DNA from 2 places in the Inquilinus sp. NPDC058860 genome. Region 1 is predicted to be linked to the other one. Evidence: predicted binding sites of a transcription regulator. Region 1 holds the regulator's gene; the other holds the start of a gene.
What was found. Region 1 encodes HrcA, which represses chaperone genes, less so after heat shock. Its sites were predicted from a motif close to GTTAGCACTCNCCNNNGGNGAGTGCTAAC; they were not measured.
Positions count from the first base shown of each region.

Region 2: groES (co-chaperone GroES) is a predicted target of HrcA. The motif match lies at 2,991-3,019, and genes of this name have one in related genera.

Region 1 is NZ_JBHYMS010000074.1:15,003-29,809, reverse strand. It holds gene ACFW16_RS32375 (GNAT family N-acetyltransferase) at 1-487, shown strand, start outside; gene ACFW16_RS32370 (transglycosylase SLT domain-containing protein) at 633-1,772, shown strand; gene ACFW16_RS32365 (class I SAM-dependent methyltransferase) at 1,855-2,436, opposite strand; gene phoB (phosphate regulon transcriptional regulator PhoB) at 2,497-3,204, opposite strand; gene phoU (phosphate signaling complex protein PhoU) at 3,201-3,932, opposite strand; gene pstB (phosphate ABC transporter ATP-binding protein PstB) at 3,958-4,791, opposite strand; gene pstA (phosphate ABC transporter permease PstA) at 4,797-5,654, opposite strand; gene pstC (phosphate ABC transporter permease subunit PstC) at 5,657-6,637, opposite strand; gene pstS (phosphate ABC transporter substrate-binding protein PstS) at 6,716-7,777, opposite strand; gene ACFW16_RS32330 (ATP-binding protein) at 7,879-9,315, opposite strand; gene ACFW16_RS32325 (hypothetical protein) at 9,439-9,567, opposite strand; gene grpE (nucleotide exchange factor GrpE) at 9,567-10,193, opposite strand; gene hrcA (heat-inducible transcriptional repressor HrcA) at 10,190-11,290, opposite strand; gene rph (ribonuclease PH) at 11,406-12,125, shown strand; gene ACFW16_RS32305 (hypothetical protein) at 12,395-12,976, shown strand; gene ACFW16_RS32300 (GFA family protein) at 13,051-13,410, shown strand; gene ACFW16_RS32295 (DUF962 domain-containing protein) at 13,398-13,934, opposite strand; gene ACFW16_RS32290 (TetR/AcrR family transcriptional regulator) at 14,004-14,663, opposite strand; gene ACFW16_RS32285 (calcium-binding protein) at 14,789-14,807, opposite strand, start outside.
Region 2 is NZ_JBHYMS010000034.1:45,880-60,686, forward strand. It holds gene ACFW16_RS22000 (TRAP transporter substrate-binding protein) at 99-1,067, shown strand; gene ACFW16_RS22005 (TRAP transporter small permease) at 1,138-1,662, shown strand; gene ACFW16_RS22010 (TRAP transporter large permease) at 1,662-2,942, shown strand; gene groES (co-chaperone GroES) at 3,078-3,389, shown strand; gene groL (chaperonin GroEL) at 3,438-5,090, shown strand; gene ACFW16_RS22025 (L,D-transpeptidase family protein) at 5,292-6,446, shown strand; gene ACFW16_RS22030 (class I SAM-dependent methyltransferase) at 6,529-7,179, opposite strand; gene ACFW16_RS22035 (DUF488 domain-containing protein) at 7,479-7,820, shown strand; gene ubiA (4-hydroxybenzoate octaprenyltransferase) at 7,821-8,744, opposite strand; gene ACFW16_RS22045 (GlxA family transcriptional regulator) at 8,824-9,783, opposite strand; gene ACFW16_RS22050 (DJ-1/PfpI family protein) at 9,868-10,551, shown strand; gene ACFW16_RS22055 (16S rRNA (uracil(1498)-N(3))-methyltransferase) at 10,612-11,373, shown strand; gene ACFW16_RS22060 (glutamate--cysteine ligase) at 11,406-12,770, shown strand; gene ACFW16_RS22065 (circularly permuted type 2 ATP-grasp protein) at 12,903-14,315, shown strand; gene ACFW16_RS22070 (alpha-E domain-containing protein) at 14,347-14,807, shown strand, end outside.

The sequences.
Region 1 (14,807 bases):
GCGGCCGGAGGACGAGCCGGCAATCCGCGAGATGCTGCAGCGGTCCAGCCCGGAGGATGTGCGGCTGCGCTTCTTCAGCGCCATGCGCAGCTTCAGCCACGAATTCGCCGCCCGGCTGACCCAGATCGACTACGACCGCGAGATGGCGCTGGTGGCCGAGGCCGAGGAGGACGGCCGGCGCGCGATCCTGGGCGCCGTGCGCATCATCGCCGACCCGGACGGCGAGACCGCGGAGTACGGCATCATGGTGCGCTCCGACCTCAAGGGCCACGGCCTCGGCCACCGGCTGATGAGCGAGATCATCGACTATGCCCGCAGCCGCGGGCTGAAGCGGATCTTCGGCGAGGTGCTGCGGGAGAACGTGACCATGCTGCGCATGGCCGAGGAGCTCGGATTCGCCCGCGCCGACGTGCCGGACGAGCCCGGCATCATTCATGTGACGATTTCGCTCGACGATTTGCCCGCTCTCAGTCAGCATTCCGCCTAGGAAAATCATCACCCAGGGGGATTGGGATTGGTGTTTTTCCTCTTTGAATGAAGCACTTGTCCGTATACGTTAAGGGTCTGCGTTAATTTTCAGGCCCGCGGCGTCGCCGCCGGGCTTTTGGTTTTGGGGGAGCATGGAGGGGAAGATGCCAGGGACAACCCGCTGGACCAGGACGGTTGCGGCCACGGTTTTGCTTGCAGGCCTGCTCGCCGGCTGCGCCCAGGCGCCGAAGCCGAAACCCGTGGTCGCCAGCGGCCCCTGGGGAGCCGAGATCCACGACGCCTCGCGCCGCTTCAACATTCCCGAGGAGTGGATCCGCGCGGTGATGCATGTGGAGAGCGGCGGCCAGACCCATTGGAAGGGTGGTCAGCCGATCACCAGCCACGCCGGCGCCATGGGGCTGATGCAGGTCATGCCCGGCACCTATGACGAGCTGCGCTACGTCCACGGCCTGGGCCCCGACGCCTACGAGCCGCGCGACAACATCCTGGCCGGCGCCGCCTATATCCGCGAGATGTACGACCTGTACGGCTATCCCGGCTTCCTCGGCGCCTACAATGCCGGGCCGGAGCGGTACCGCCAGTATGTCGAGGAAGGCCGGCCACTGCCGCGCGAGACGCAGCGCTACATGGACATCATCGCGCCGCAGATCGCCGGCGTCATGCCGGGCCAGGGCGGCACCGACCGGATGACCCAGTACGCCGCCAACGTGATCCAGCAGAAGGTGCCGGCGCCGATCCGGATGGCGCCGATCCCCGACGGGTCCTCGCGGCGCAACACCACCGTGGTGGCGGCGATGCAGCCGATCCCCGACGGGTCGAGCAGCGTGGCCGCGTCGGCCCTGCCGCCGGTCCGCGTGGTGCAGCAGCCCGGCGTGGTGCGGATGCAGCCGATCCCGGACGGCACCGCTCAGGTCGCCGACGCCCCGGCAACGCGCGCGGTCACCCCGGCCCCGGTGCGGATGGCGCCGATCCCCGACGGCAGCACCCAGGTCGCCGCCGCGGCCCCGGCCGCCCGTCCGGCGCCGATCCGCATGGCGCCCATCCCGGATGCACCGTCAGCACAGGCGGCGGCTGCCGTGCCGGCACCGGTTCCCGCCGCCCGCACGGCCGTCGCGCCGACCCGGATGGCGCCGATCCCCGACGCTCCGCCGGTCCGCGTCGCAGCCTCGGCCAAGCCCGCGCGTGCGCCGGCGCCGCAGCAGGTCGCCGACGCCGGCGAGCCGCGGCGCCAGGCCAACGGCCTGCCCAGCGGCTGGTTCGTGCCGAGCGCGCCGGGCAACTGACCGCCTGCTCACAAGAAAGCCCGCGCCGCCGAAGGGTGGCGCGGGCTTTTTCTTTGGGAGGCCGGAGCGGTTGCCCCGCTGCTCAGGCCGCGTCGGGCAAACCCGCCGGGCGGCGGTAGCTCCAGGCGCCGAGCGGCGGCAGGTTGCGCCAGACGAAATCGACCATCCGGCCCTGCAGCCCCAGCTTGCGCCGCGGCAGCGGCGACAGGATCTGGTTGGTCAGCTGCAGGAAGCGGCCCGACCGGCCCATGCGGGCGAAGGCGGCGTCGATGATCGCCCGCTGCAGGTCGAGCGGGAACCAGATGATCGGCAGGCTGGACACCACCACCGACAGCCGCCCGATCCCGATGTCGTCCAGCATCGGACCGATCTCCGCGACATCGCCCTCCAGCACCGTGACGCCGGGAAAGCGCTGGCGCAGCACGGTGCAGAACTCGGGCATCTTCTCGACGACGATCAGCTTCTCCGGCGGCAGCCCTGTCGCCAGCAGACCTTCGGTCAGGCTGCCGCTGCCGGCGCCGAGCTCCAGCACCGGATCATGGCAGCGCGGGTCGACGTGCCGGGCGAAGGCCCGCGCCACGGCGGGGCCGGAAGGCGCCCAGGCAGCGACCTTCAGCGGCGAGCGGAACCACAACCGGACATACAGCCAGGAATCCTTGCTCATGCGACACCTCCGTGCCGTTCGTCGGGACAACCAGCAGCCTTGGTGGATGGTTCCCCGGGCTCAGGCCTGCGCCTGGACGTCCAGCGAATAGCCGGCGGAGCGGACGGTGCGGATCAGGTCGATCTCGCTGTCGTCGTTCAGCGCCTTGCGCAGGCGGCGGATATGGACGTCGACGGTCCGCGGCTCGACATAGACGTCGTGGCCCCAGACGATGTCGAGCAGCTGCTCGCGGCTGAACACCCGACCGGGATGCTGCATGAAGTGGCGCAGCAGGCGGAACTCGGTCGGGCCGAGATGGACGTCGCGGTTGCCGCGGCGGACCCGGTGGCCGCCGAGATCCATGCTGAGATCGGCGTAGCTGAGGATGTCGCCGGCGCTGGACGGCGAGGTGCGGCGCAGCACGGCCTTGATCCGGGCCATCAGCTCCGGCGTCGAGAACGGCTTGGCGACATAGTCGTCGGCGCCGGAATCGAGGCCGCGCACGCGGTCCCCCTCCTCGCCGCGCGCGGTCAGCATGATCACCGGGATGTCGCGGGTCTTGGCGCCGCGGCGGAGCTGGCGGCAGACCTCGATGCCCGAGAGATGCGGCAGCATCCAGTCGAGCAGCACCAGGTCCGGGCGCTGCTCGCTGGCCAGCAGCAGCGCCTCCTCGCCGTCATAGGCGGCGAGGACGCGGAAGCCTTCGCGCTCCAGGTTGTAGGTCAGGAGGGTGACGAGATCGACCTCGTCCTCGACCACCAGAACCAGCGGCTGGATGCCGGCCCTCATGCATTATCCTCCGGCTTTGCCTCAGGGGTGACGACGGTGAAGGAGGTGGCGTCGCCCTTCGGCCGCACATCCTTCACCGGCTTGCCCGTGAGCAGGAAGTGGATCAGCTCGGCAATGTTGGTGGCGTGGTCGCCGATCCGCTCGATGTTCTTGGCGATGAACAGGAGATGGGTGCAGGGGGTGATGTTGCGCGGATCCTCCATCATGTAGGTGAGGGTCTCGCGGAACAGGCTGGTGTAGAGGTCGTCGACCGACTCGTCCTGGCGCCAAGCCGACAGCGCCTTGTCCAGGTCGCGCTCGGTATAGGCGTCGAGCACGTCCTTGATGATCTGCTGCACCATCCGGCCCATGCGCGGCAGCGTCGCCACCGGGCGGACCACCGGCACCTGGGCCAGGGCCAGGGACCGCTTGGCGATGTTGGCGGCGTAGTCGCCGATCCGCTCCAGGTCCGAGGCGATGCGCAGGGCCGAGATCACCTCACGCAGGTCGGCGGCGAAGGGCTGGCGCAGGGCCAGGATCTGGACCACCGCCGCGTCGACCGAGGCCTCGTAGGCGTCCATCTGCTCGTCGCTGCGCATCACCCGGCCGGCGAGGTCGGCGTCGCGCCGCACCACCGCCTGGATGGCGAGCTCGAGCTGGCTTTCGGCCAGGCCGCCCATCTGCACGATGGTGCGGCGCAGGGCCTCGAGCTCCTGGTCGAAGGACTTGACGATATGTTCGTTTGCCATGGCGCTGATCCTTCTGACCCCGGGCTCAGCCGAAGCGGCCGGTGATGTAGCTGTGCGTCCGCTCGTTCTTCGGGCTGGTGAACAGCTCCGACGTCTCGCCGAACTCGACCAGCTCGCCAAGATACATGAAGGCGGTGAAGTCGGCGGCGCGGGCCGCCTGCTGCATGTTGTGGGTGACGATCGCGATGGTGTAGTCGGTCTTCAGCTCGTCGATCAGCTCCTCGATCTTCGCGGTCGAGATCGGGTCGAGCGCCGAGGTCGGCTCGTCGAGCAGCAGCACGTCGGGCTGCATCGCCACGGTGCGGGCGATGCACAGGCGCTGCTGCTGGCCGCCGGAGAGGCTGGTGCCGCTCTTCTTCAGCTTGTCCTTGACCTCGTCCCACAGCGCGGCGCGGCGCAGCGCCGCCTCGATCCGGCTGTCCATCTCGGCCTGGTCCAGCTTCTCGTAGAGCCGGATGCCGAAGGCGACGTTGTCGTAGATCGACATCGGGAACGGCGTCGGCTTCTGGAACACCATGCCGACGCGGGCGCGTAGCAGGTTCAAATCCTGCTTCGGGCTGAGGATGTTCTCGCCGTCCAGCAGCACCTCGCCGACCGCGCGCTGCTTCGGATACAGGTCGTACATCCGGTTCAGGATGCGCAGCAGCGTCGACTTCCCGCAGCCCGAGGGACCGATGAAGGCGGTGACGCAGCGCTCATAGAGCGGCAGGCTGATCTTCTTCAGCGCCTCGTTGTCATCGTAGAAGAAGGACAGGTTGCGGACCGAGACCTTCTCGCGCAGATCGCGGCCGAGGTCGGTCGGGCGCTCGACATTGATGTTCACGTCGAGCGTCGTCACCTGCGCACCATTGCCTGTCATGACCGTCAGCCCTGCTTGCCGCCGAGCGAGGAGAGCGCCCGGGCGATGATGTTGAGAAGGAGGATCGTCACCGTGATCAGGAGCGCGCCGCCCCAGGCCAGGCGCTGCCAGTCCTCATAGGGGCTGAGCGCGAACTGGAAGATGACCACCGGCAGGTTGGCCATCGGCGCGTTCATGTCCGTGCTCCAGAACTGGTTGTTCAGGGCGGTGAACAGCAGCGGTGCCGTCTCGCCGCTGATCCGGGCGACCGCCAGCAGCACGCCGGTGATCATGCCGTTGCGCGCCGCCCGGTAGCAGATCATGAACACCACCTTCCACTGCGGCGAGCCGAGCGCCGCGGCGGCCTCGCGCAGGGTGTTCGGCACCAGCTTCAGCATGTCCTCGGTGGTGCGGATCACCACCGGCATGGCGATGATCGACAGCGCCACGGCACCGGCCCAGGCCGAGAAATGGCCCATCTGCGCGACCATGATCTCGTAGACGAACAGGCCGATCACGATCGAAGGAGCGCTGAGCAGGATGTCGTTGATGAAGCGGATCACCTCGGCCAGCTTGCTGGTCTTGCCGAACTCGGCCAGGTAGGTGCCGGCGAGAATGCCGACCGGCGTGCCGATCAGGGTCCCGACCACGGTCATGATCAGGCTGCCGAAGATGGCGTTCAGCAGGCCGCCCCCTTCGCCCGGAGGCGGCGGGGTGGATTCGGTGAACAGGGCCGGGGTAATCGCGCCGAGGCCGTTGATCAGCAGCGTGGCGAGGATCCAGACCAGCCAGGCCAGGCCGAACAGCGCCGCCCCGAAGGAGATGGTGAGCAGGATCGCGTTGGTCGCCCGGCGCCGGGCGTAGAGTGCGGTCGGTACCGGCATGACTAGCCCCCCGCCTTGCGCTGCAATCGCATGAGCTGGATCTTGGCCAGCGCCAGGACGATGAAGGTGATGACGAAGAGCACGAGGCCCAGCGCGATCAGCGACGAGGTGTAGAGGTCGCCGACGGCCTCGGTGAACTCGTTGGCGATCGAGGCGGAGATGGTGGTGCCCGGCGCCAGGATCGAGTTCGAGATGCGGTGGGCGTTGCCGATGACGAAGGTCACCGCCATGGTCTCGCCCAGCGCCCGGCCGAGGCCGAGCATGACGCCGCCGACCACGCCGACGCGGCTGTAGGGCAGCACCACCTTGAACACCACCTCCCAGGTCGTCGCACCCAGGCCGTAGGCCGATTCCTTGAGCAGCGGCGGCACCGTCTCGAACACGTCGCGCATGATCGAGGTGATGAAGGGCAGCACCATGATCGCCAGGATCAGCCCGGCGGTGAAGATGCCAATGCCGTAGGGCGGGCCGGCGAACAGCTTGCCGATCAACGGCAGCTGGCCGAAGGTGTTGATCAGGAAGGGCTGCACCGTCTGCTGCAGGATCGGCGCCAGCACGAAGAAGCCCCAGATGCCGTAGATGATGCTGGGAATGCCGGCCAGGAGCTCGATGGCAATGCCGAGCGGGCGCTTCAGCACCGGCGGGCACAGCTCGGTCAGGAAGATGGCGATGCCGAAGCTGACCGGGACGCCGATCACCATGGCGATCACCGAGGTCACCAGCGTGCCGTAGATCGGGGCCAGCGCGCCGAACTTGTCGGTCACCGGGTTCCACACCTCGGTGAAGATGAAATCGACGCCGAAGGTCTGCAGCGCCGGCAAGGCGCCGATGATCAGCGACAGGATCACCCCGCCGAGGATCGCCAGCACCAGCACGGCGAAGAACAGCGTGACCAGGCGGAAGCCGGTGTCTGTCGCGCGCTGGCGCTGCGCGGTCCGGGCGTCGATCCGCGGCCCGATCTTCTGATAGGTGGCGTCCACCATCGATCACCTTGCCCTGAGAAACAGGCGGCGCCGTGCGGAGAGTCGCACGGCGCCCAATCAATCAGCCGTGACCGGCGATCACTTAGAGGCGGTCCAGATCGGCTTGCCGTCGGCGCCCTTGATGCTCTCGGCCCAGGTCTTGTGGACCATGTCGACCACCGCGTCCGGCATCGGCACGTAGTCGAGCGCCTCGGCCTCCTTGTCGCCCTTGCCGTAGGCCCAGGCGAAGAACTGCAGCGCCGTGGCCGACGCCGCCGCGTCCTGCGGCTGCTTGTACATCAGGATGAAGCTGGCGCCGGTGATCGGCCAGCTCTCGGCACCCGGCTCGTTCGTCAGGATGACGTAGTAGCCCTTGGCGTTGGCCCAATCGGCAGCGGAGGCCGCGGCCTGGAAGGTCTTGATCGTCGGCTCGACCGCCTTGCCGTCCTTGTTGACCAGCTTGACGTAGGTCAGCTTGTTCTGCTTGGCGTAGGCATACTCGACGTAGCCGACCGCGCCCACGGTCTGCTTGGTGGTGTTGGCGACGCCCTCATTGCCCTTGGCGCCGATGCCGGCCGGCCACTGCACCGAGGAGTTGGCGCCGACCGTGTCCTTGAACTTGGCGTTCACCGACGAGAGGTAGGTGGTGAACAGGAAGTTGGTGCCCGACCCGTCCGACCGGTAGGCCGGGGCGATGGCGGTGTCCGGCAGGGTCACGCCCGGGTTCAGCGCCTTGATCTTGTCGTCGTTCCAGGCGGTGATGTCGCCGAGATAGATCTGGGCGATCAGGTCGCCGCTGAGGGTCAGCTGGCCCGGCGCCACGCCCGGGATGTTCACGACCGGCACGACGCCGCCCATGATCATCGGGAACTGCACGAGGCCGGCGGCGTCGAGGTCCTCCGGCTTCAGCGGCATGTCCGAGGCGCCGAAGGTAACGGTCTTTTCCTTGATCTGCTTGATGCCGCCGCCCGAGCCGATCGACTGGTAGTTCAGGCCGATGCCGCTTTCCTTCTTATAGGTGTCGGCCCATTTGGCGTAGATCGGGTAGGGGAAGGTCGCGCCGGCGCCGGAAATATCGGCCGCCTGGGACGCGCCCGCCGCCAGCGCAACCGCCGCGCCGAGCACCGCGCTGCGAAGGATGGATCGTGAAAAGAGCTTCACGGGAATCTCCCTGTGATGGTGCGACGCCCCCCTGGACGTCGTCCGGTCAGACGGCCAACGCCGTGTCCGTGCGCAGGCTATAGTCATCGCCGCCGTCTGTTTTAAGACAGTTCAGTTACAGTTTTATGAAGGGCCCGGCCGGCGGCCTTGCCAGCCGGCGCGGCGGGCAGATGCACGGTGAAGACGCTGCCGCTTCCGACCTCGCTGTCGATCTCCAGCCGGCCGCGGTGGCGGCTGACGATGTGCTTGACGATGGCGAGGCCGAGGCCGGTGCCGCCGACAGCGCGGCTGCGCGCCGGATCGACCCGGTAGAAGCGTTCGGTCAGCCGTGGCAGGTGCTCGCGGGCGATGCCCTCGCCCTGGTCCCTGACAGTGACGACCAGGCTGGTCCGGCGCCCATCCGCCGCGCTCCGGGCGGACAGGCCGACCACGCCGCCCTGGCGGCCGTAGTTGATGGCGTTCGACACCAGATTCTGGAACACCTGGTACAGCTGGTCCGAATCCCCGACCACCGGCGGCAGGTCCGGCGCCAGGTCGAGCTCGAGCCGCTGCGCCTTGCGCTGGGCCTTGAGCTCGAGCGCATCGGCCACCGACTGCAGCAGCGGCCCGACCGCGACCCGCCCGGTCGGCGGCACATGCTCGTCCAGCTCGATTCGCGACAGCGACAGCAGGTCGTTGACCAGCCGCGACATGCGCTCGGCCTGCTGCTGCATGATGCCGAGGAAGCGCTCGCGCGCCGCCGAATCGTCCCGCGCCGGGCCGCGCAGCGTCTCGATGAAGCCCATCAGGCTGGACAGCGGCGTGCGCAGCTCGTGGCTGGCATTGGCGACGAAGTCGGCCCGCATCTGCTCGACCCGCTTGGTGGCGGTGAGGTCGTAGAAGGTGACCAGCAGCGCCGGCTCGGGCCGGTCACCGGACTCTCGCTCGCCGGACTCGCCGCGCCGCTCGAAGCGCTGGATGCGGACCTCGAACTCGCGCTCGATCGGCACCGGCAGGTTCAGCGGCACGGTCTGGATCGGGCCGCCGGCGAGGACGGCGTCGACCGCGGCGACGATCTCCGGATGACGGATCGCCTCGGCCATGTCGCGGCCCAGGAGCCGGTCGCCGAACAGCCGTCCGGCGGCGCCGTTGGCCCGCAGCACGCTGCGGTCGCCGGCCAGCACCAGGATCGGGTCGTCCTGCGCCTCCAGGATCTCCGACGCGGTCTGCAGCTCGACCGCCAGGCTGCGCTCGCGGCCGCGGGCATGGCGCTGCAGCCGCTGCAGGTGCTGGAACAGGATCTGGCCGATCTCGGTCGAGGGCCGCGGCGGCCGCTCCGGCGCCTCGGCCGTCGAAGCCTCGATGTGGCGGCGCAGCAGGTCGAGGTCGCGCAGCAGGCGCCAGGCGAAGACGGCCGCCACACCGAACACTGCCACCACCCCGGCCGCCGCCAGCCAGAGGCCGATCCCGTCGGCGCCGGCCGCCAGCAGCAGCAGCGCGATCACCAGGGCGGCGATCACCCCGATGCCGAACAGGTGGCGATAGATCGGTCCGGCCATGCCCTCGCGCCTCGAACAGCGAGCCCCAGAATACCGCGATCACGCGGAAAGCGGCGACGCTACTCGCGGTCGATGACGGTTTCGTGTCGCCTGCTGCGGCATCGAGACCGGTGCCGCCATGCGTCAGGAGGGGGCGGACACGCCGGCGCCGACGCCCATATAGGGGCCGCGGGCCGGCTTCTCCGTCCGCTCGCAGGCGGCGGCGCCAACCGCCACCGCCAGCAGCGCCGCGAGGAGGCCGAGGCGGCGCATCACTCGCCCCGGGCCACGCCGACCATGGCCGGGCGCAGCAGCCGGCCCTGCAGCACATAGCCGGGCTGGACCACCTGGACGATGGTGCCGGCCGGCTTCCCGGTGCCCGGCAGCTCGAACATGGCCTGGTGGAAGTTCGGATCGAAGGCCTCGCCGACCGGCTCGATCCGGGTGACGCCGTGGCGCTCGAAGGCGGCCAGCAGCTGGCGCTCGGTGGCGGCGACGCCGTCGACCAGGGTCTTCAGCGCCGGATCCGCGTCGACCGCCTCGGCCGGGACCGCGTCGATGGCGCGGCGCAGGTTGTCGGCAGCGTCGAGCAGCGACTTGGCGAAGCCGGAGATGGCGTATTTCGCCGTGTCCTCGCGCTCGCGTTCCGACCGGCGGCGGATGTTCTCGGTCTCCGCCAGGGCGCGCAGCGCCTGGTCCTTCAGCTTGCCGTTCTCGGCCTCGAGCGCGGCGATGCGCTCCACCGCCCCGGCCAGCGCCGCATCGCCCGCGGGATCGGAAGCCTGCGCGCCCTCGACCGCGGTCTCGGCGACACCCTCGACCTCGGGCCCGGCGACCTCGGTCTCCGGCTCCGTCGCGTCGGGGCGGGGCTCGGCGGACATCGTCTTGCTGTGCATCATGCTACCTGGTTCGTGGTCTCGTTGGTCCGGAGGAGACGGCCTATCATCTTCGCGGTGTAGTCCACCATCGGGATGATGCGCGCATAGTTCAGCCGGGTCGGCCCGATCACGCCGACGGCGCCGACCACGCGCTGGTCGCCGCCCTTGTACGGGGCGATGATCATGGAGCAGCCGGTGTGGCTGAACAGCCCGTTCTCGGCGCCGATGAAGATCTGCACGCCCTCGGCGGCATTGGCCGCGTCGAGCATCCGCAGCATCGCCTCCTTGGTCTCCAGCGCCTGGAACAGGCCGCGGATGCGCTCCAGATCCTCCAGCGCGGTGACGTCGTTGAGCAGGCGCGACTGGCCCTTGACGATCAGCGTGCCGCCCCCGCCGCCGCTCCAGGTGGCGAGGCCGGCCGCGACCACCTTCGCCGCGAGGCTGTCGAGCTGGCTCTTCTGCGCCTCGATCTCGCCCAGCACATCGGCCCGGGCCTCGCCGATGGTGCGGCCGATGATGCGGGCGTTGAGATAGTTGGTGACGTGGACGAAGGTCGAGGCCGGCAGGCCCAGCGGCACCTCCAGCACCCGGTTCTCGACCATGCCGTCCTCGGTGACCAGCACCACCAGGGCGCGGCCGGGCGACAGGTTGACGAACTCGATATGCTTCAGCGGCCGGTCGGTCTTCGGCGCCAGCACCAGCCCGGCGCAGGCGGACAGGCCGGACAGGGCCGAGGTCGCCTCCTCCAGCATCTCCGACACGCCGCGCCCGGCCTGGGCGCACATCGCCTCGATCGAGGCCCGCTCGCTCTCGCCGACATCGCCGAGCTGCATCAGCCCGTGCACGAACAGGCGCAGGCCCGCATCGGTCGGCAGCCGCCCGGCCGAGGTGTGCGGGGCGTAGAGCAGGCCGGCATCCTCGAGATCCGCCATGACGTTGCGGATCGTCGCCGGCGACAGCGTCATGCCGAGCCGGCGCGACAGGGTGCGGCTGCCCACCGGCTCGCCGGACTGGACATAGGCGTCGACGATCAATCGGAAGATCTCCCGCGAGCGCTCGTCGAGGTCCCGGAACGCCTGGCCGCCGGATCGGCTTGAAAGTTCGTTCAGCATGCTCATGGCCGTCGCCACGCTATGTAGGGGCCGTTCGACCCGAATCAACGTTCCCGGGCTTTACGGGCAGGACCCGCGAGGATAGCGTGCGCGACCCTCGCCGAGAACAGAAAGCGACCCCATGCGACCGTCCGGACGCGCCTTCGACGCCCTGCGCGCCATCCGCCTCGAGACCGACGTCAACAAATACGCCGAGGGCTCGTGCCTGGTGAAGTTCGGCGACACCCATGTGCTGTGCACCGCCTCGGTCGACGATCGCGTCCCGTCCTGGCTGAAGGGCGGCGGCAAGGGCTGGGTCACGGCGGAATACGGCATGCTGCCGCGCGCCACCGATCAGCGCACCGACCGCGAGGCCGCGCGCGGCAAGCAGACCGGGCGGACCCAGGAGATCCAGCGCCTGATCGGCCGGTCGCTGCGCGCCGTCACCGACCTGAAGGCGTTGGGCGAGATCCAGATCAAGGTCGATTGCGACGTACTGCAGGCCGATGGCGGCACCCGCACCGCCGCGATCACCGGCGGCTATGTCGCGCTGGTGCTGGCGCTGCGCCACCTGGTGCAGATCCGCAAGATCAAGGCGCTGCCGTTGACCGACAGCGTCGCCGCCATCTCCTGCGGCCTCTGCCAGGGCCAGGCGGTGCTGGACCTCGACTATGCCGAGGATTCGACCGCCCAGGCCGACGCCAACTTCGTCATCACCGGCAAGGGCGGGCTGGTCGAGGTGCAGGCGACGGCGGAACAGACCCCCTTCGCCCGGGCCGAGTTCGAGGCGCTGCTGGCGCTGGCCGAGCAGGGCACGGCCGAGCTGGCGGCGATCCAGAAGGCGGCGCTGGGCGAGGGCTGAGGGTCGGCCCGTGTCCCGTGTCGGACAATCGGGTGACGGGGTTTTTTGCCCCATTGTTGTCATGCCCGGGCTTGACCCGGGCATCCAGGGAATGTCGAAGCCGCTCTGGGTGGCCCCTGGATTGCCGGGTCAAGCCCGGCAATGACAATCAGTAACAAACAAGGTGATTGAGCCTCTTCGCCCGATCGCCCCTGGAGTGCGGCGGCGCGGCGCTTGAGCCGCGGCCGGGGCCGTGAAATCCTGCGGCCCCACCATGCGGGAGAGGATTGATGCTCGGCCTCCTGGGCTTCCTCGCGCTGTCCGCCGCCATGCTGATTCCGGGCCTGCCGCAGATGGGTGACGGCGCGGCGGTCGCCGCCCGGACCTTCGCCGCCCTGCCCCATGCCGAGACGCTGATCGACTACGCACCCGAAGCCGGCGGCCCGGTGCTGTACCGGCTGCCCGGCAATATCTGCTTCCTGCGCCTGGCACGGCAGGCCGGCCAGACCGAATGGGTGCGGCGCGACGGGCAGGGCCGGATCGAGATCATCGTCTCCGCCCCCGGCCTGGCCCTGGCGGGCGGGCGCTTCGACCCCGACGGCACGGCCGAGCTGCGGCTGGGCGACCGCCCGATCGCCGTTCCGGTCGCGTCGCCCGGCCCGCCGACCTGGCGCCTCACGCTGGAGGACACGCCGGCGCTGCAGGACGCGCTCGACGCCGAGGAGGCGACGCTGCGCTTCACCGCGATCCGCGGCGGCCGGCCGGTGCCGGAGGAGAGCCTGACCATCGAGGCCGGCCATCTCTGGGAGGCGATCCAGGGCCTGGAGTCCTGCGCCCTCGGCGCCGAGCCGCCGGGCGTGGTCGGGCCCTGAGCGCGCCCACGGTTGCGGTCCGGGCGGCGCGGGCGGATCATCCGGGCATCCCGATCCGACCTCGCGAGGTCACCATGATCGAAGCCTCATGCCATTGCGGCGCCGTCCGGCTGCGGGTCGCGGAGCGGCCGCAGCGGCTGACCTCCTGCAACTGCTCGATCTGCCGCCGCCTCGGCGCGCTGTGGGCCTACTACGCGCGCGACCAGCTGACCATCGTTGCCGGAGCAGGAACCACGGTCCCTTACATCCAGGGCGACCGCAGCCTGGCGATCCACCATTGCCCGACCTGCGGCTGCACCACCCATTGGGAGGGGCTGCCGGCCGGGGATCCGGCGCGGGTGGCGATCAACGCCCGGCTGATCGACCCGGCGGAGATCGAAGGCGTGCCGGTGCGCCGCTTCGACGGCGCCGACACCTGGACCTATCTGGACTGAGCCCTGGCCGCCGCCGCGGCCTCGACGCGGCGCTTGAGCCCGGGGCGCAGGCCGAGGGCGAAGGCGGTCTCGGCCATCAGGAACATCGGGCCGATCAGCAGCTGGAACAGGTTCGACAGGAAGGCCGGCCGCCTGCCCTCATAGGCATGGCCGACCAGCTGCAGCACCCAGCCGCCGACGAACAGCGTGCCGGCGACGATCCAGGTGGTCCAGGCCGAGCCGCCATCGACCACGGCATGGGCGACGATCAGCCCCGGGATTACCACCACCGCCATGGCCAGGCCGAGCCCGAGATCGAGCGCGATCCATAACAGCCAGACCAGGAGCGCGACCAGATCGGCCAGCGTCGCCGGCCAGCCGCCGATGCCGCCGAGCGGCCCGATCTTCAAAGGGACGGTGGCCAGCGCGATCAGCACCGCCAGGATGATCGCCGGGATGCCGAAGACATGGGTCAGCCGGTTGCGGCCGTCGCGGTGGAAGCCGGTGTACATCGCCATCTGGCGATCGAACAGATCCGAAGCCATGCGCGATCCTCCCCGCCAGGAGAATAAACCCAGGGCGGAGTTCACGCGAGACGCAGAGTGATCGTGCGATCAGGCGCGCGCTGCAAACGCCAGCACTTCACCCGGCGAGCGGACGGTGGCGCCGAGATAGCCGGTCACCAATGCCACGAGCTCTCTCTTCAGCTCCGGCGTTCTCGGTGTCCCGTTCCGGTTGGCGTTGTAGATCACGCTCTCCACCGCGGAGGACAGCACCTGCACGACGGCCGCGTCGGCTGTACCCTCGGGGCGGCCCCGAAACGCCCGGACGACAGCCTCGCAACGGCTCAGATATTCGGCCTGAAATGCAGCGCGCGCCGCGCGCGACTCGGTGGGAGCCGGCGAGTCGAGCAGGGCCCGGTGCAGCCAGGGATCGATGGTATGGACCGCAACCATGCCCTGGACGAAGTCATCGACGAGATGCCTCAACCCGCTTCTTTCGCTCGCCGATCGCCGCAACTCCTCCAGCGCATGATCGAAGTGCTGCCGCCCGACGGCACCGACCAGCGCGTCCTTGTTCGGGAAGTACTGGTACAGCGTGGCAGTGCCCACCCCCGCCACGTCGATGACCTCGTTGGTCGTGAACCCGAACCAACCCCGGGCGCTCAGCACGGCGGCCCCCGCCTGGACGATCGCTTCGATCGTGGCACGAGAGCGGGCCTGGCGCGGCACCCGCCGAACGTTTGCCGGCAGCCTGGCATCATGAGTGGACATGCTCTCGCCTCCCGAGAAGGCACCAGGCAGGCCGTGCAGAGATAAGCGAGCGAGGGAGTGGGCCCCTCGCTCGCTCGTGCCGGTCCGATCGAACTGCTTCGTCCGGACCGGGACGCGTCTGCCGGCTAGAGCACGAAGTCGCCG
Region 2 (14,807 bases), on a different contig from region 1:
CGGATATTGCATCAGGTCAAGTACCATACTAGGCTGCCTCTTACCATACCAGACAGGGGCCTGATCATACCAGGCCCGGGAACCAGGGGGAGGCGTTCGTGAAATCCATCGTGGCATTGGTCCTGGGGGCGGCGCTGTCGCTGGCGGCCCTTCCGGCTTCGGCGCAGACGCTGCGCTCGGCCGACATCCATCCCGACGGCTATCCGACGGTCGAGGCGGTCAAGTATCTCGGCGAGCTGATGGAGCAGCGCAGCGGCGGCCGGATCAAGATCCAGGTCTTCAACAACGCCCAGCTCGGCGCCGAGAAGGACACGATCGAGCAGACCCGGTTCGGCGTGATCGACATGAACCGGGTGAACACGGCGCCGTTCAACAACCTGGTGCCGGAGACGCAGGTGCTGGGCCTGCCCTTCCTGTTCCGCTCGGTCGACCACATGCACAAGGTCGTCGACGGCCCGATCGGCGACGAGATCCTGAAGGCGTTCGAGCCGCACGGGCTGGTCGGCCTCGCCTTCTACGATTCCGGAGCGCGGTCCTTCTACACCACGAAGAAGGCGATCCGGTCGATCGACGACATGAAGGGGCTGAAGCTGCGGGTCCAGCAGTCCGACCTGTGGATCGCGATGATGCAGGCCTTCGGCGCCAACCCGACGCCGATGGCGTTCGGCGAGGTCTATTCGGCGCTGGAGACCGGCGTCGTCGACGGCGCCGAGAACAACTGGCCGTCCTACGAATCCTCGCGCCATTTCGAGGTGGCGAAGCACTACACCCTGACCGAGCATTCGCTGACGCCCGAGGTGCTGGTGATCTCGAAGATCGCCTGGGACAAGCTGTCGCCCGACGACCAGACGCTGCTGCGCCAGGCGGCCAAGGAGTCGGTGGTGAAGATGCGCGAGCTGTGGATCGCGCGCGAGAAGGAGTCGGAGGAGAAGGTGCGGGCCGGCGGTGCCGAGGTCATCACCGTCGACAAGGCCGCGTTCTCGGCCGCGATGGGGCCGGTCTACGACAAGTTCGTCACCACCGACGCGATGAAGTCGCTGGTGGAGCGCATCCGCGCGGTGCAGTGAGGCTGTGCCATCCGGCCGGCCCCGCCACGTCGCGCGGGGCCGGCCCTTTCGTCATGGGAGATCGGCCGGAATGGCTTCCGTCCTGGCTCTGACTCGCCGGACCCTCGGCATCCTGTCCACCGGCGCCCTGTGGCTGGCCGGCTTCGGCATGCTGGCGATGACCGTCACAGTCGGCTGGCAGGTCTTCGCCCGCTACGTGCTGAACGACACGCCGAGCTGGGCCGAGCCGCTGACGCTGCAGCTGATGGGGTGGTTCATCCTGCTCGGCGCCGCAGTCGGGGTGCGCGAGAGCTTCCATCTCGGCCTCGACCTGCTGCAGCAGGTGCTGCCGGCGGGGCTCAACCGGGTGCTGGAGGGGGTGAACCTGCTGCTCATCCTCGGCTTCGGCGTCGCCATGGTCTGGTATTCGGTCGAGCTCGCGGTCGGCACCTGGACCGCGACCATCCCGGTGCTCGACCTGCCGGGCGGATTCGATTTCATTCCCTTGATCATCGGCGGCGCGCTGATCGCGCTGTTCGCCGCCGAACGGCTGTTCGAACAGATTGCCGGCGTCGAGCACGAGGCGGCGGTCGAAGGCGTGCAGGAGCTGGCGTGATGGAGCTGTGGGTCCTGTTCGGCGGCTTCACGCTGCTGATGTTCATGGGCATGCCGATCGCCTTCTGCCTCGGCATCTCCTCGCTGGCGACGGTGCTGTACATGGGCCTGCCGCCAGTGGTGGTGTTCCAGCAGATCAACTCCGGCATGAACGCCTTCGCCATGATGGCGATCCCGTTCTTCATCTTCGCCGGCGACCTGATGATCCGCGGCGGCATCGCGGCGCGGCTGATCCGCTTCGCCGCCAGCCTGGTCGGGCACATGCGCGGGGGGCTGGGCCAGGTCAATGTCGTCGCCTCGACCCTGTTCGGCGGCATCTCCGGCTCGGCGGTGGCCGACGCCTCGGCGATCGGCGGGCTGATGATCCCGCAGATGGCGGCGCGGGGTTACGCCCGGGACTACGCGGTCAACGTCACCGCCAATTCCGCGATCATCGCGCTGATGATCCCGCCGTCCAACAACATGATCCTCTATTCGATCGCGGCGGGCGGCAACGTCTCGATCGCCGACCTGTTCACCGCCGGCATCATCCCCGGCATCCTGCTGGCGGCCGCGCTGATGGTCGCCGCCTATGTCGTCGCCCGCCGGCGCGGCTATCCCGCCGATCCGTTCCCGGGCCTGCGCGCCGTCGGCCGCTACCTGGTCCTGGCGCTGCCGGGCATCCTCCTGATCGGCATCATCTTCGGCGGCGTCCGCTCCGGCATCTTCACCGCGACCGAAAGCTCCTGCATCGCGGTGATCTACGCCTTCCTGGTGGCGCTCCTGGTCTATCGCGAGCTCGACTGGCGCGGCTTCGTCGAGGCGGTGCAGGGCGCGGTCCGCACCACCGCCATGGTGCTGCTGGTGATCGGCACCGCCGGCGCCTTCGGCTGGCTGATGGCGCTGCTGCAGGTGCAGACGGCGACGGTCCAGGCGATCCATGCCATCTCCAGCGACCCGCTGACGGTGCTGCTGCTGATCAACGTCGCGCTGCTGATTCTCGGCACCTTCATGGATATGGCGCCGATGATCATCATCTGCACGCCCGTCCTGCTGCCGGTGGTCAAGGCCTTCGGCATCGACCCGGTGCATTTCGGCGTGATCCTGATCCTCAACGCCGGCATCGGCCTGAACACGCCTCCGGTCGGGTCGGTGCTGTTCGTCAGCTGCGCCGTCGGCAAGATCACCATCCGCGAGGCGATGCGCACGATCTGGCCGTTCTTCGGCGCCTCGATCGCGGTGCTGCTGGCCGTGACCTACATCCCGGCCCTGTCGCTCTGGCTGCCCGCGGTCTTTCGCTGAGCGAATCTTCGGATGGGCCTTGACCCGTTTCCGCGCTCCCCTTAAATGCGTAGCACTCACCGGCCGAGAGTGCTAACGACCGGCCGGGGCAGGCCCTGAACGCAAATCTCTGAACGAGAGAGTGGGAGAGCGAAGATGCAATTCCGTCCCCTGCACGACCGTGTGCTGGTGCGCCGCATCGAGCAGAACGAGAAGACCGCCGGCGGGATCATCATCCCGGACACCGCCAAGGAAAAGCCCCAGGAGGGCGAGGTGATCTCGGTCGGCGCCGGCATCCGCGACGAGGCCGGCAAGCTGCAGCCGCTGGACGTCAAGGCCGGTGACCGCATTCTGTTCGGCAAGTGGTCCGGCACCGAGGTGAAGCTCGACGGTCAGGATCTCCTGATCATGAAGGAGAGCGACATCCTCGGCATCATCACCGTGAAGAAGTCGGCCAAGGCGGCCTGATCCGCCCCGTCGCCTTCACCGGAATCCCGATAGATAAGGAATAGAGAGATGGCTGCGAAGGACGTTAAGTTCTCGCTCGACGCCCGCTCCCGCATGCTGCGCGGCGTCGACATCCTGGCCGATGCGGTCAAGGTCACCCTGGGCCCGAAGGGCCGCAACGTCGTGCTCGACAAGTCGTTCGGCGCGCCGCGGATCACCAAGGACGGCGTCACCGTCGCCAAGGAGATCGAGCTCGCCGACAAGTTCGAGAACATGGGCGCGCAGATGGTGCGCGAGGTCGCGTCGAAGACCAACGACCTGGCCGGTGACGGCACCACCACCGCGACCGTGCTGGCCCAGTCGGTCGTCCGCGAGGGCGTCAAGGCCGTCGCCGCCGGCCTGAACCCGATGGACCTGAAGCGCGGCATCGACAAGGCCGTCGAGGCCGTCGTCGCGGACCTCAAGACCCGGTCGAAGGTCATCAAGACCAATGCCGAGGTCGCCCAGGTCGGCACCATCTCCGCCAATGGCGAGCGCGACATCGGCGAGATGATCGCCAAGGCCATGGAGAAGGTCGGCAACGAGGGCGTGATCACGGTGGAAGAGGCCAAGAGCCTCGACACCGAGCTCGAAGTCGTCGAAGGCATGCAGTTCGACCGCGGCTACCTGTCGCCGTACTTCATCACCAATGCCGAGAAGATGATTGCGGACCTCGAGGCTCCGTACATCCTCCTGCATGAGAAGAAGCTGTCGAACCTGCAGGCCATGCTGCCGGTGCTCGAGGCGGTGGTGCAGTCGGGCAAGCCGCTGCTGATCATCGCCGAGGACGTCGAGGGCGAGGCCCTGGCCACCCTGGTGGTCAACAAGCTGCGCGGCGGCCTGAAGGTCGCGGCGGTCAAGGCCCCGGGCTTCGGCGATCGCCGCAAGGCGATGCTCGAGGACATGGCCATTCTGACCGGCGGCCAGGTGATCTCCGAGGATCTCGGCATCAAGCTCGAGAGCGTCACGCTCGACATGCTGGGCCGGGCCAAGAAGGTCCTGATCGCCAAGGAAGAGACCACGATCGTCGACGGCGCCGGCGCCAAGAAGGAGATCGAGGGCCGCTGCAACCAGATCCGGGCGCAGATCGAGGAGACCTCCTCGGACTACGACCGCGAGAAGCTGCAGGAGCGTCTGGCCAAGCTGGCGGGCGGCGTCGCGGTGATCCGCGTCGGCGGCGCCACCGAGGTCGAGGTGAAGGAGCGCAAGGATCGCGTTGACGACGCGATGCACGCGACCCGCGCCGCGGTCGAGGAAGGCGTGGTCCCGGGCGGCGGCACCGCCCTGCTGTACGCCTCGAAGGCGCTGGACAAGGTCAAGCCGGACAACGACGACGAGCGTGTCGGCATCGACATCGTCCGCCGTGCCCTGCAGGCGCCGATCCGGCAGATCGTCACCAACGCGGGCGGCGACGCCTCGATCGTTGTCGGCAAGCTGCAGGACAAGAACGACAAGAACTGGGGCTACAACGCCCAGACCAGCGAGTATGGCGACCTGATCAAGGCCGGCGTCATCGACCCGACCAAGGTCGTCCGCGCCGCGCTGCAGAACGCCGCGTCGGTGGCCAGCCTGCTGATCACCACTGAGGCGATGGTGGCCGAGCATGTCGAGAAGAAGCCGGCCGCTGCGGCGCCGGGCGGCGGCATGGGCGGCATGGGTGGCATGGGCGACATGGACTTCTGATCACCCGATCAGATTGTCCAAAAGTCGAATTGTGGAGGGGCGCTCTTCGGAGCGCCCCTTTTTTGCCATATCGGCCGGCGATGCAAGACCTCGTGGGGCCGCTGCAGTCTTTCGATTGCCGGGCCGAGTATCGGCAACTAAATGAATGCAACGGCCCCGGGTTCGACCACCCGGCCGTCCGCGACGGAAGGGGAATTCGTGATGACCGCCTGTTCGAAGAGTGCGCCCTGTCATCGCGGGCCGATCGCCCGCGCTGCCCTGGCGGTCGCCTCGATCCTGGTGCTTGCGGCCTGCGTGCCGGCCGGGACGCAGCAGACCGCCAGCCTGCCGGCGCCGGAGCAGCCCGCGCCGCCGCCCGTATCCCCCTTCGTCCAGGCGATGCGCGACGCCGGCGTCAACGTCGCGATCCCGACGCGCGGCAAGTTCATCCTGGTGAACATCCCGTCCTATGAGCTGATCGCCTTCCAGGACGGCGCCCCGGTGATCCGCAGCAAGGTCGTGGTCGGGGCCGCGGGGACCTCGACGCCCGAGCTGCTGTCGAACATGTACGCGATCAAGTACAACCCGGACTGGACCCCGACGCCGTCGATCGTCCGCAACGAGGCCAGCGTCTACATCCCGTCGGGGCCGCGCAGCCCGCTCGGCCGGCTCAAGCTCGAGCTCGACAACGACCAGTCGATCTATCTGCACGACACGCCGCAGAAGAGCTATTTCGGCCGCGACAAGCGGGCGCTGAGCCATGGCTGCGTCCGGGTCCAGCAGGTCCGGGAGCTGGCGGCCTGGGCCGACGGCGTCAGCGTCGACGAGATCGACCGGAAGATCCGCACCGGCCGCATGTACACCGAGCGGCTGCCGGAGGAGATCCCGGTCTATATCGGCTACTACACCCGCTTCCCGGACGAATTCGGCCAGCCGGTGAACCATCCGGACGTCTACGCCAACAAGGACGAGGCGCGGCAGGCCTACCTGGCCCGCGCCGCCGGCCGCCGCGCGGCCGCGGCGAAGAAGGCGGTCGAGCCGCCGGCCCAGCCCCCGGCCGAGATCATCCCGGGCCAGACGGTGCCCGGCCAGACCGCACCGGGCGGCGAGACCGCAGTGCCGCCGGCGACGGCCCCCGGCGAAACCGGCACGCCGCCCGCGACCCCGGCCCAGCCCGCCGCCCCCGCTACGACGGCTCCGGCTGCCCCTGCCGCGCCGGCGGAGACCCCCGCGGTTCCGGCCGCGCCCGCGGCCCCGGCCGTGACCGATCCTGCGGCCCCGGCTGCTCCGGCCACGACGACGCCGGCCGCGCCGGCGGCTCCTGCGGTCACGCCGCCTCCGGCGACCACGACGCCGGCCGCGCCGACGAGCAACTGACGTAGGTTGGGTTCGCGGACGCGAACCCAACAATGTCCCGGTTGCGCGATGTTGGGTTCGCCAAGCGAACCCAACCTACGGCCTATCCGGGCAGGACCTTCCACACCACGGCCTCGCGCACGGCGCGGTCCTCGATCTCGACGCTGGTCGGCACCTGGTGGCGGGCGATCTCCTCCAGCCCGTCCTGCGGCCGGTAGGTGCGGCCGGGATCGCCCAGCAGCACGGTCTTGCCGGCGCCGGCCAGGGCCCGCAGCCAAGGCATGACCCGGTCCGACATCGGCTTCTCGTAGCAGACGTCGCCGGCGCAGACGATGTCGATGCCGTCCAGCGCCTCGCCGATCCGGTCGCCGCCGTCGGCCTCGACCGCGCAGCCATTGGTCGCCGCGTTCAGCCGGATCGCCGCCACCGCGACCGGGTCGATCTCGGCCGCCGTCACCGCGGCGGCGCCGGCCCGGGACGCGGCCAGCGCGACGATGCCGGAGCCCGAGGCGAAGTCGAACACCCGCTTCCCGGCCACGCTCTCGGGATGGTCCAGGATATATCGCGCCACCGCCTGGCCGCCGACCCAGGCGAAGGCCCAGTAGGGCGGCGGCAGGCCGGTGCGGCGCAGCGTCTCCTCCGTCGCCTGCCACAGCGGCGTCACCTCGGTGGCGAGGTGCAGCACCAGCTCGGGTAGCAGCGGCGTGCGGGTCGGCGCCGTGTTGGCGCGGATGAAGGCGGCGATGTCGTCCATGGCGCCCTTCCTATCCTGCAAGGCGGCGATGAGCCATGGAGTCTTGATGTCCGGCGCCGGAATGCGGAAGATTCGCGAAACGGCGACGGCGCAGACCGTCGCCGCAGACGAGGAAACGACGAGATGGTGAGCCGCCGTGCCCCGGCCCGACCGAAGGACGGTCCGGCCGAAGACGAGATCGGGGAATGTAGTTCCCCGCCCTGCTATCTGCACGAGATCGATCCGGCCTATGCCGGTCTGGACCCGAAGCCCGGGAAGAAGCCCGCGCCGAAGGGTCCGAAGCGCGACGGAGCCGGCTCATGATCCGGGTCAAGCGCGTCTACGACCCGCCCGAGGAGGGCGACGGCTACCGCGTCCTGGTCGACCGGCTGTGGCCGCGCGGCCTGACCAAGGAGCAGGCGGCGCTCGATCTCTGGCTCAAGACCGTGGCGCCGAGCGACGAGCTGCGGCACTGGATCCACCACGAGCCGGAGAAATGGCCGGAATTCTGCCGCCGCTATCATGCCGAGCTGGATGCCCACCCGAACGCGGTCGCCTTCCTGCGGCAGAAGAGCAAGGACGGCTGGGTCACCCTGCTCTATGCCAGCCGCGACGAGCGCCAGAACAACGCCATCGCGCTCGCCAAGTATCTGGGCGGATGATCAGGCCAAGGCGCGGCCGGCGGCGAGCCCGACCAGGACCAAAAGGCCGAACCAGCGGTTCGAGTTGAACTTGGCCAGGCAGTCGGCCGGCCGGTCGGGGACGAGCGTCGCCGCCTGCCAGGCCAGCTGTGCCGCGCCGGCGGCGAGGCACAGCAGGAAGGGCAGGGGCGCCAGCCCGGCCAGCAGGCCGGCCGCGCCGATCCCGAGCACGGTCAGCGCGTAGAAGCCGGCGACCCAGCGCCGCGCGGCGCCGCCGAACAGGCGGGCGGTCGACTTGATGCCGATGCGGGCGTCGTCCTCGATGTCCTGCAGGGCGTAGACCGTGTCGTAGCCCAGCGTCCAGCAGATGCCGGCGGCATAGAGGATCAGCGAGGGCAAGGCCAGCCCGCCGGTCACGGCGGTCCAGCCGACCAGCGCGCCCCAGTTGAAGGCCAGGCCCAGGAAGAATTGCGGCCACCAGGTGACCCGCTTCATCAGCGGGTAGGTGAAGACCACGAGCAGCGAGGCGATGCCGAGCCCGACGGTGGTGCTGTTGAACTGGATCAGGACCAGGAAGCCCAGCAGCAGCAGGGCGATCAGGAACAGCACCGCCTGGGTCGGGCTGATCGCGCCGCTGGGGATCGGCCGGGTGCGGGTGCGCGCCACCCGGCCGTCGAAGTCACGGTCCAGGATGTCGTTCACCGTGCAGCCGGCGCCGCGCATCACCAGCGCGCCGATGGCGAACAGGAGGACGTACCAGAGATCCATCCAGCCGAAGCCGGCCGGCCGCGGCGCCATCGCCAGTCCCCACCAGCAGGGAAGAAGCAGCAGCAGGACCGGCTTCGGCCGATCCAGCCGGGCCAGGGTCAGGTAGGGCCGGACGCCGGGCGGCGCCCAGCGGAGAAGCCGGCTCTCGGCCCGGATGTCGGAGGCGGTGTCGGTCATGGTCCCGTCGCGGAGGTCGCGCTGGCGCATCAGTACCGCCGTTGCGGGCCGGCGGCAAAGGCCGTGATGGGCGCCGTGGTCACGGATGCATCGCCGCCGCGGTCCGCCGCCCCCGCCGCATCGCCTGCGGCGGCTGGCCGAAGCAGCGGATGAAGGCCCGGCGCATCCGCTCCGGATCGGAAAAGCCGACGTCGCGGGCGATCGTTTCGATCGGTTCGGCGCCGTCCTCGACCCGCGGCCGGGCCGCCTCGGCACGCAGCCGTTCCACCGCCTTGGCCGGGGTCTGCCCGGTCTCGGCCAGGAAGGCGCGGCCGAACTGGCGCGGGCTCAGGCATGCCGCCTCGGCCAGCCGGTCGACCGGCAGCGGCTCCCGCAGATTCTCCCGCGCGAAGCTGAGGGCGGCCTGGATCCGGTCGGTGGCCGGGGCGAGGTCGAGCAGGGCGGAGAACTGCGACTGCCCGCCGGGCCGGCGGTGATACACGACCAGGATCCGGGCCACGGCGCGGGCGGCGTCGACGCCCAGATCCTCCTCGATCAGGGCCAGGGCCAGGTCGATGCCGGCGGTGACGCCGGCCGATGACCAGACCGGGCCGTCCTGGACGAAGATCCGGTCCATCTCGACACGGACCTTCGGGTGCAGGCGCTGCAGCGCGGCGGCCTGCAGCCAATGGGTGGTGGCGCGCCGCCCGTCCAGCAGGCCGGCTGCGGCCAGCAGGAAAGCGCCGGTGCAGACGCTGGTCACCCGCCGCGCCGTGGCGGTCTCGCGGATGAAGGCCAGCAGTCGCGCAGATTCCAGCGCCTTGGGGACGCCGCGCCCGCCGGCGACCACCAGCGTGTCCAGTGGCACATCGCCGAAGGGCTGGGTCAGCACCGGCAGGCCGGCGGAGCTTTCGACCGCGCCGCCCTGCTCCGAGATCACCTGCAGCCGGTAGGGCGGCGGCGCGCAGTCCCGGGACGCGGTGTCGAACGCCGCCAGCGGCCCCGACAGGTCGAGGATGTTGAAACCGGGGAAGACCAGGAAGCCGATCGCGCGAGACATGACGGTAAATGAGGGAACAATGTCGTTTCGGACATCACCCTGCGCGACGATACTGCAGTTGTCAATTCCGTCCCGGAGGCCGCCATGGACACCGTCATCGTCTTCCCGATCTATCCCGGCGTCACCCATCTCGACTTCACCGGCCCGCACCAGGTGCTGGCGCGGCTGCCCGGCGCCAGGACCGTCGTCGCCTCGATCGGCGGCGAGCCGGTCGCGGTCGACGGCCTCACCTTCTCCAACCTCGCCCGGCTGGAAGAGGTGGAGCGCTGCGACGTGCTGTGCGTGCCCGGCGGCTTCGGCTGCGTCGATGCGATGCGCAGCGATGCCTATCTGGGCGAGATCCGACGACTGGCCGCCATGGCCCGCTATGTCACCTCGGTCTGCACCGGGTCGCTGATCCTCGCCGCTGCCGGGCTGCTGGAAGGGCGGCGGGCGGCCTGTCACTGGGCCTGGCGCGACCAGCTGGCCTTGTTCGGCGCCATCCCCGATCCCGGCCGCGTCGTCCGCGACGGCAACATTTTCACCGGCGGCGGCGTCACCGCCGGCATCGACTTCGCCCTGACCCTCGCGGCCGAGCTGGCGGACGAGACGGTGGCGAAGGCGATCCAGCTCGGGCTCGAATACGCGCCGGCGCCGCCCTACGACTCCGGCCGTCCCGAGACCGCGGCGCCGGAGATCGTCGAATTGGTCACGGCCCGCAACCGGGCCCGGATGCCGGATCGCCAGGCGATCGTCGAGCAGGTGGCCCGGGAGCGGCGCCGGGCCTGATCCCGGCCGTTCCTCCCAAGGATCCGTTGCCGGCCGGCCGGGCAGCGGCTAGCGTCGCGCATGACCTCCGATGCCCTGCCGCGCACCCGTTTGTTCGTCGACACCCCGCTCGCGGCAGGGCAGCCGGTGCCGCTGTCCGACGCCCAGACGCACCGTCTGCGCGGCGTGCTGCGGCTGGAAGCCGGAGCCGCCATCCGCCTGTTCAATCCGCGAGACGGCGAGTGGCGGGCGCGGCTGGGGAATTTTCGCGGCAACAAGGACGGCCACGCCGTCGCGGATGAACGGATCCGCCCGCCCGAGCCCGTCTCCGACCTCTGGCTCTGCTTCGCCCCGGTCAAGAAGGACGCGGTCGACGCGGTGGTGGAGAAGGGGACGGAGCTCGGCGCCGCCGTGCTGCAGCCGGTCTTCACCCGCTTCACCGACGTCCAGCGCGTCAATCTCGACCGGCTGCGCGCCCATGCCGTGGCTGCGGCCGAGCAATGCGAGCGGCTGGACGTGCCGGAGCTGCTCGACCCGGTCGGGCTCGACGCTCTGCTCGCCGGCTGGCCCGCGGGCCGGACGCTGCTGGTCTGCGCCGAGGCCGGAACGGCCCGTCCCATCGCCGAAGCGGCGGCGGAAGCGTCCGGTCCCGCCGCTCTCCTGGTCGGTCCGGAAGGCGGTTTCGCGCCGGCGGAGCTGGATGCCCTGATTCGTCACGAATTTGTTCGACCCGTCGGCCTCGGCCCTCGTATCCTGCGCGCCGACACGGCGGCCATCGCCGCGCTCGCGGTCTGGCAGATGCTGGCCGGCGATGGGCGCGGCCGGCCGCCGCATCGCGTCTGATACCCGCTGTTCCGACACCCGAGTACCCGCCCATGTCCGGTCCCCAGAGCGCCAGCGCCGCACCGATCGAAAGCAAGGCGCAGCTCGTCGACTATCTCGCCGCCGGGTCCAAGCCGCCCGAGGACTGGCGCATCGGCACCGAGCACGAGAAGTTCGCCTTCCGCCAGTCGGACCTGAAGCCGCTGCCCTTTGACGGGCCGGACGGGATCCGCGCCGTGCTGGAAGGCCTGGCCGGCTGCGGCTGGGAGCGGGTGGAGGAGAACGGCAACCTGATCGCGCTGATCCGCGACAAGGCGTCAGTGACGCTGGAACCGGGCGGCCAGGTCGAGCTGTCGGGCGCGCCGCTGCGCAGCATCCACGAGACCTGCGCCGAGGTGGCGGACCACCTGGCCCAGGTGAAGCGGGTCGGGGAGCAGCTCGGCATCGGCATGATCGGCCTCGGCTTTCAGCCGAAATGGCGGCGCCAGGACATCCCCTGGATGCCCAAGGGCCGCTACAAGATCATGCGCGACTACATGCCGAAGCGCGGCTCGCTGGGCCTCGACATGATGACCCGCACCTGCACGGTGCAGGTCAATCTCGACTTCGCCTCCGAAGCCGACATGGTGAAGAAGTTCCGGGCCAGCCTGGCGCTGCAGCCTGTGGCGACGGCGCTGTTCGCCAACTCGCCCTTCACCGAGGGCCGGCCGAACGGGTTCCAGAGCCTGCGCAGCCACATCTGGACCGACACCGACCCGGACCGCACCGGCGACCTGCCCTTCGTGTTCGAGGACGGCTTCGGCTTCGAGCGCTATGTCGACTACCTGCTCGACGTGCCGATGTACTTCGTCTACCGCGACGGCCGCTACATCGACGCCGCCGGGCACAGCTTCCGCGCCTTCCTCAAGGGCGAGCTGGCGGTCTATCCGGGCCATCTGCCGACGCTGAACGACTGGGCCGACCACCTGACCACCGCCTTCCCCGAGGTGCGGCTGAAGAAGTACCTGGAGATGCGCGGCGCCGACGGCGGGCCGTGGTCGCGCCTGTGCGCCCTGCCGGCGCTGTGGGTCGGGCTGCTCTATGACGGCACGGCGCTCGATGCCGCCTGGGACCTGGTCAAGGACTGGACGACGGCGGAGCGGGCGGCGCTGCGCCGCGACGTGCCGCGCCTCGGCCTCGCCACCCCGTTCCGCGGCGGCACGGTGCGCGACGTGGCATTGCAGGTGCTGGCGATCGCCCGCGGCGGCCTCGCCTCCCGGGCCGCGACCGACGCCATCGGCGGCACCGAGGAAGGTTTCCTCAACGAGCTGCAGCGCATCGCCGACAGTGGCGAGACCCAGGCCTCGGAGATGCTGCGCCGCTACGAAGCCGAATGGGGCGGCTCGGTCGACCCGGTCTTCACCGCCTACGCCTACTGACGCTACGCCTATTGGCCCGGCAGGATTTGCTGGAATTTTAGGCATCCTTCGCCGGCCGCCGCGGAATTTCGCTTGCGGTCGGTGGCACATGCCTTGCTTGATGGTTTCGTCGAGCAGGGACGTGCCGGAGGGATGGTGCAGGCATTCGACGAGATGGGCGGGGACCCGGTCCGGTCCCCCTATGCGGCCCTGGCGGATTGGCTGGCGGCGACGCCCGCCTCGGTCTTCGATCTCAAGCGCCGGGAGGCGGCGGCTCTGTTCCGCCGCATCGGCATCACCTTCGCCGTCTATGGCGAAGGCGGCGACCCGGAACGGCTGATCCCCTTCGACATCATGCCCCGCGTGCTCGACGCCGCCGAATGGCGGCATCTGGAGCAGGGGCTGGCGCAGCGGGTGAAGGCACTGAACGCCTTCCTGCACGACGTCTATCACGGCCAGGAGATCCTGCGCGCCGGCCAGGTGCCGGAGCGGCTGGTGCTGCACAACCCCGGCTACCTGCCGGAGATGCAGGGGCTGGACCCGCCCGGCGGCATCTACACCCACATCGCCGGCATCGACATCGTCCGGGTCGGGCCGAACGATTTCTATGTGCTGGAGGACAACGCCCGCACCCCGTCCGGCGTCTCCTACATGCTGGAAGGCCGCGAGATGATGATGCGGCTGTTCCCGGACCTGTTCGCCCGGCACAGCGTCGCCCCGGTCGAGCACTACCCGCAGGAGCTGCTGGCGACCCTGTCCTCGATCGCGCCGCGCAACTGCGACGGCGAGCCGACGGTCGCCCTCCTGACCCCCGGCATCTACAACAGCGCCTATTTCGAGCACAGCTTCCTGGCCGACCGCATGGGCATCGAGCTGGTGGAAGGGCCGGACCTGTTCGTGCGCGACGCCGTGGTCTACATGCGCACCACCCGCGGGCCGAAACGGGTCGACGTGATCTACCGCCGGATCGACGACGACTTTCTCGACCCGCTGGTGTTCAACCCCGATTCCGTGCTCGGCGTGCCCGGCCTGTACCACGCCTACCGGGCCGGCAACGTCGCTCTGGCCAACGCCATGGGCACCGGCATCGCCGACAACAAGGCGATGTACATCCACGTCCCGGCGATGATCCGCTTCTATCTGGGCGAGGAGCCGATCCTGAAGAACGTCCCGACCTGGGACTGTTCCAAGCCCGACGAATGCGCCCATGTCCTCGGCAAGCTGGACGAGCTGGTGGTGAAGGAGGTGGCGGGGTCGGGCGGCTACGGCATGCTGGTCGGGCCGACCGCCAGCCGGGCCGAGCGCGAGGCCTATGCCGAGCGGGTCAAGGCGCAGCCCGACCTGTTCATCGCCCAGCCGACCCTGGCGCTGTCGACCTGCCCGACCTTCGTCGACCAGGGCGTGGCGCCGCGCCATGTCGACCTGCGCCCCTTCGTCCTGACCGGCCGGGACCAGGTCAGGATCGTGCCGGGCGGGCTGACCCGGGTGGCGCTGCGCGAGGGCTCGTTGGTCGTGAACTCGAGCCAAGGCGGCGGCACCAAGGACACCTGGGTGCTGACGGCATGACGGCGCAGGGACTCAAGACGGGGTCATCGGGATGCTGAGCCGCACCGCCGACAGCCTCTATTGGCTCGGCCGCTACGTCGAGCGCGCCGAGAACCTCGCCCGCATCCTCGAGGTCGCCGACCGCATGGCGCTGACGCCGAACAGCGGCGGCGCGCGGCAGGACGAATGGCACTCCGCCGTCGTCATCTCCGGCTGCGAGACGGGCTTCTACAAGAAGCACGGCACGGCGACACCGGCGGCCGTGGTCGACTACATCGCCCGCGATCCCGACAACCCGTCCAGCATCCGCTCCTGCCTGCAGCGGGCGCGGACCAACGGGCGGGCGGTGCGCGCGGCGCTGACTCGGCCGATGTGGGAGACGCTGAACGCCACCTGGCTCGACCTCGACGGCAAGGAAGGGCTGGCCGCCGGCGGCGACCTGCGCGATTTCCTGGAATGGGTCAAGGAACGGGCGATGCTGTTCCATGGTGCCGTCGCCGACACCATGCTGCG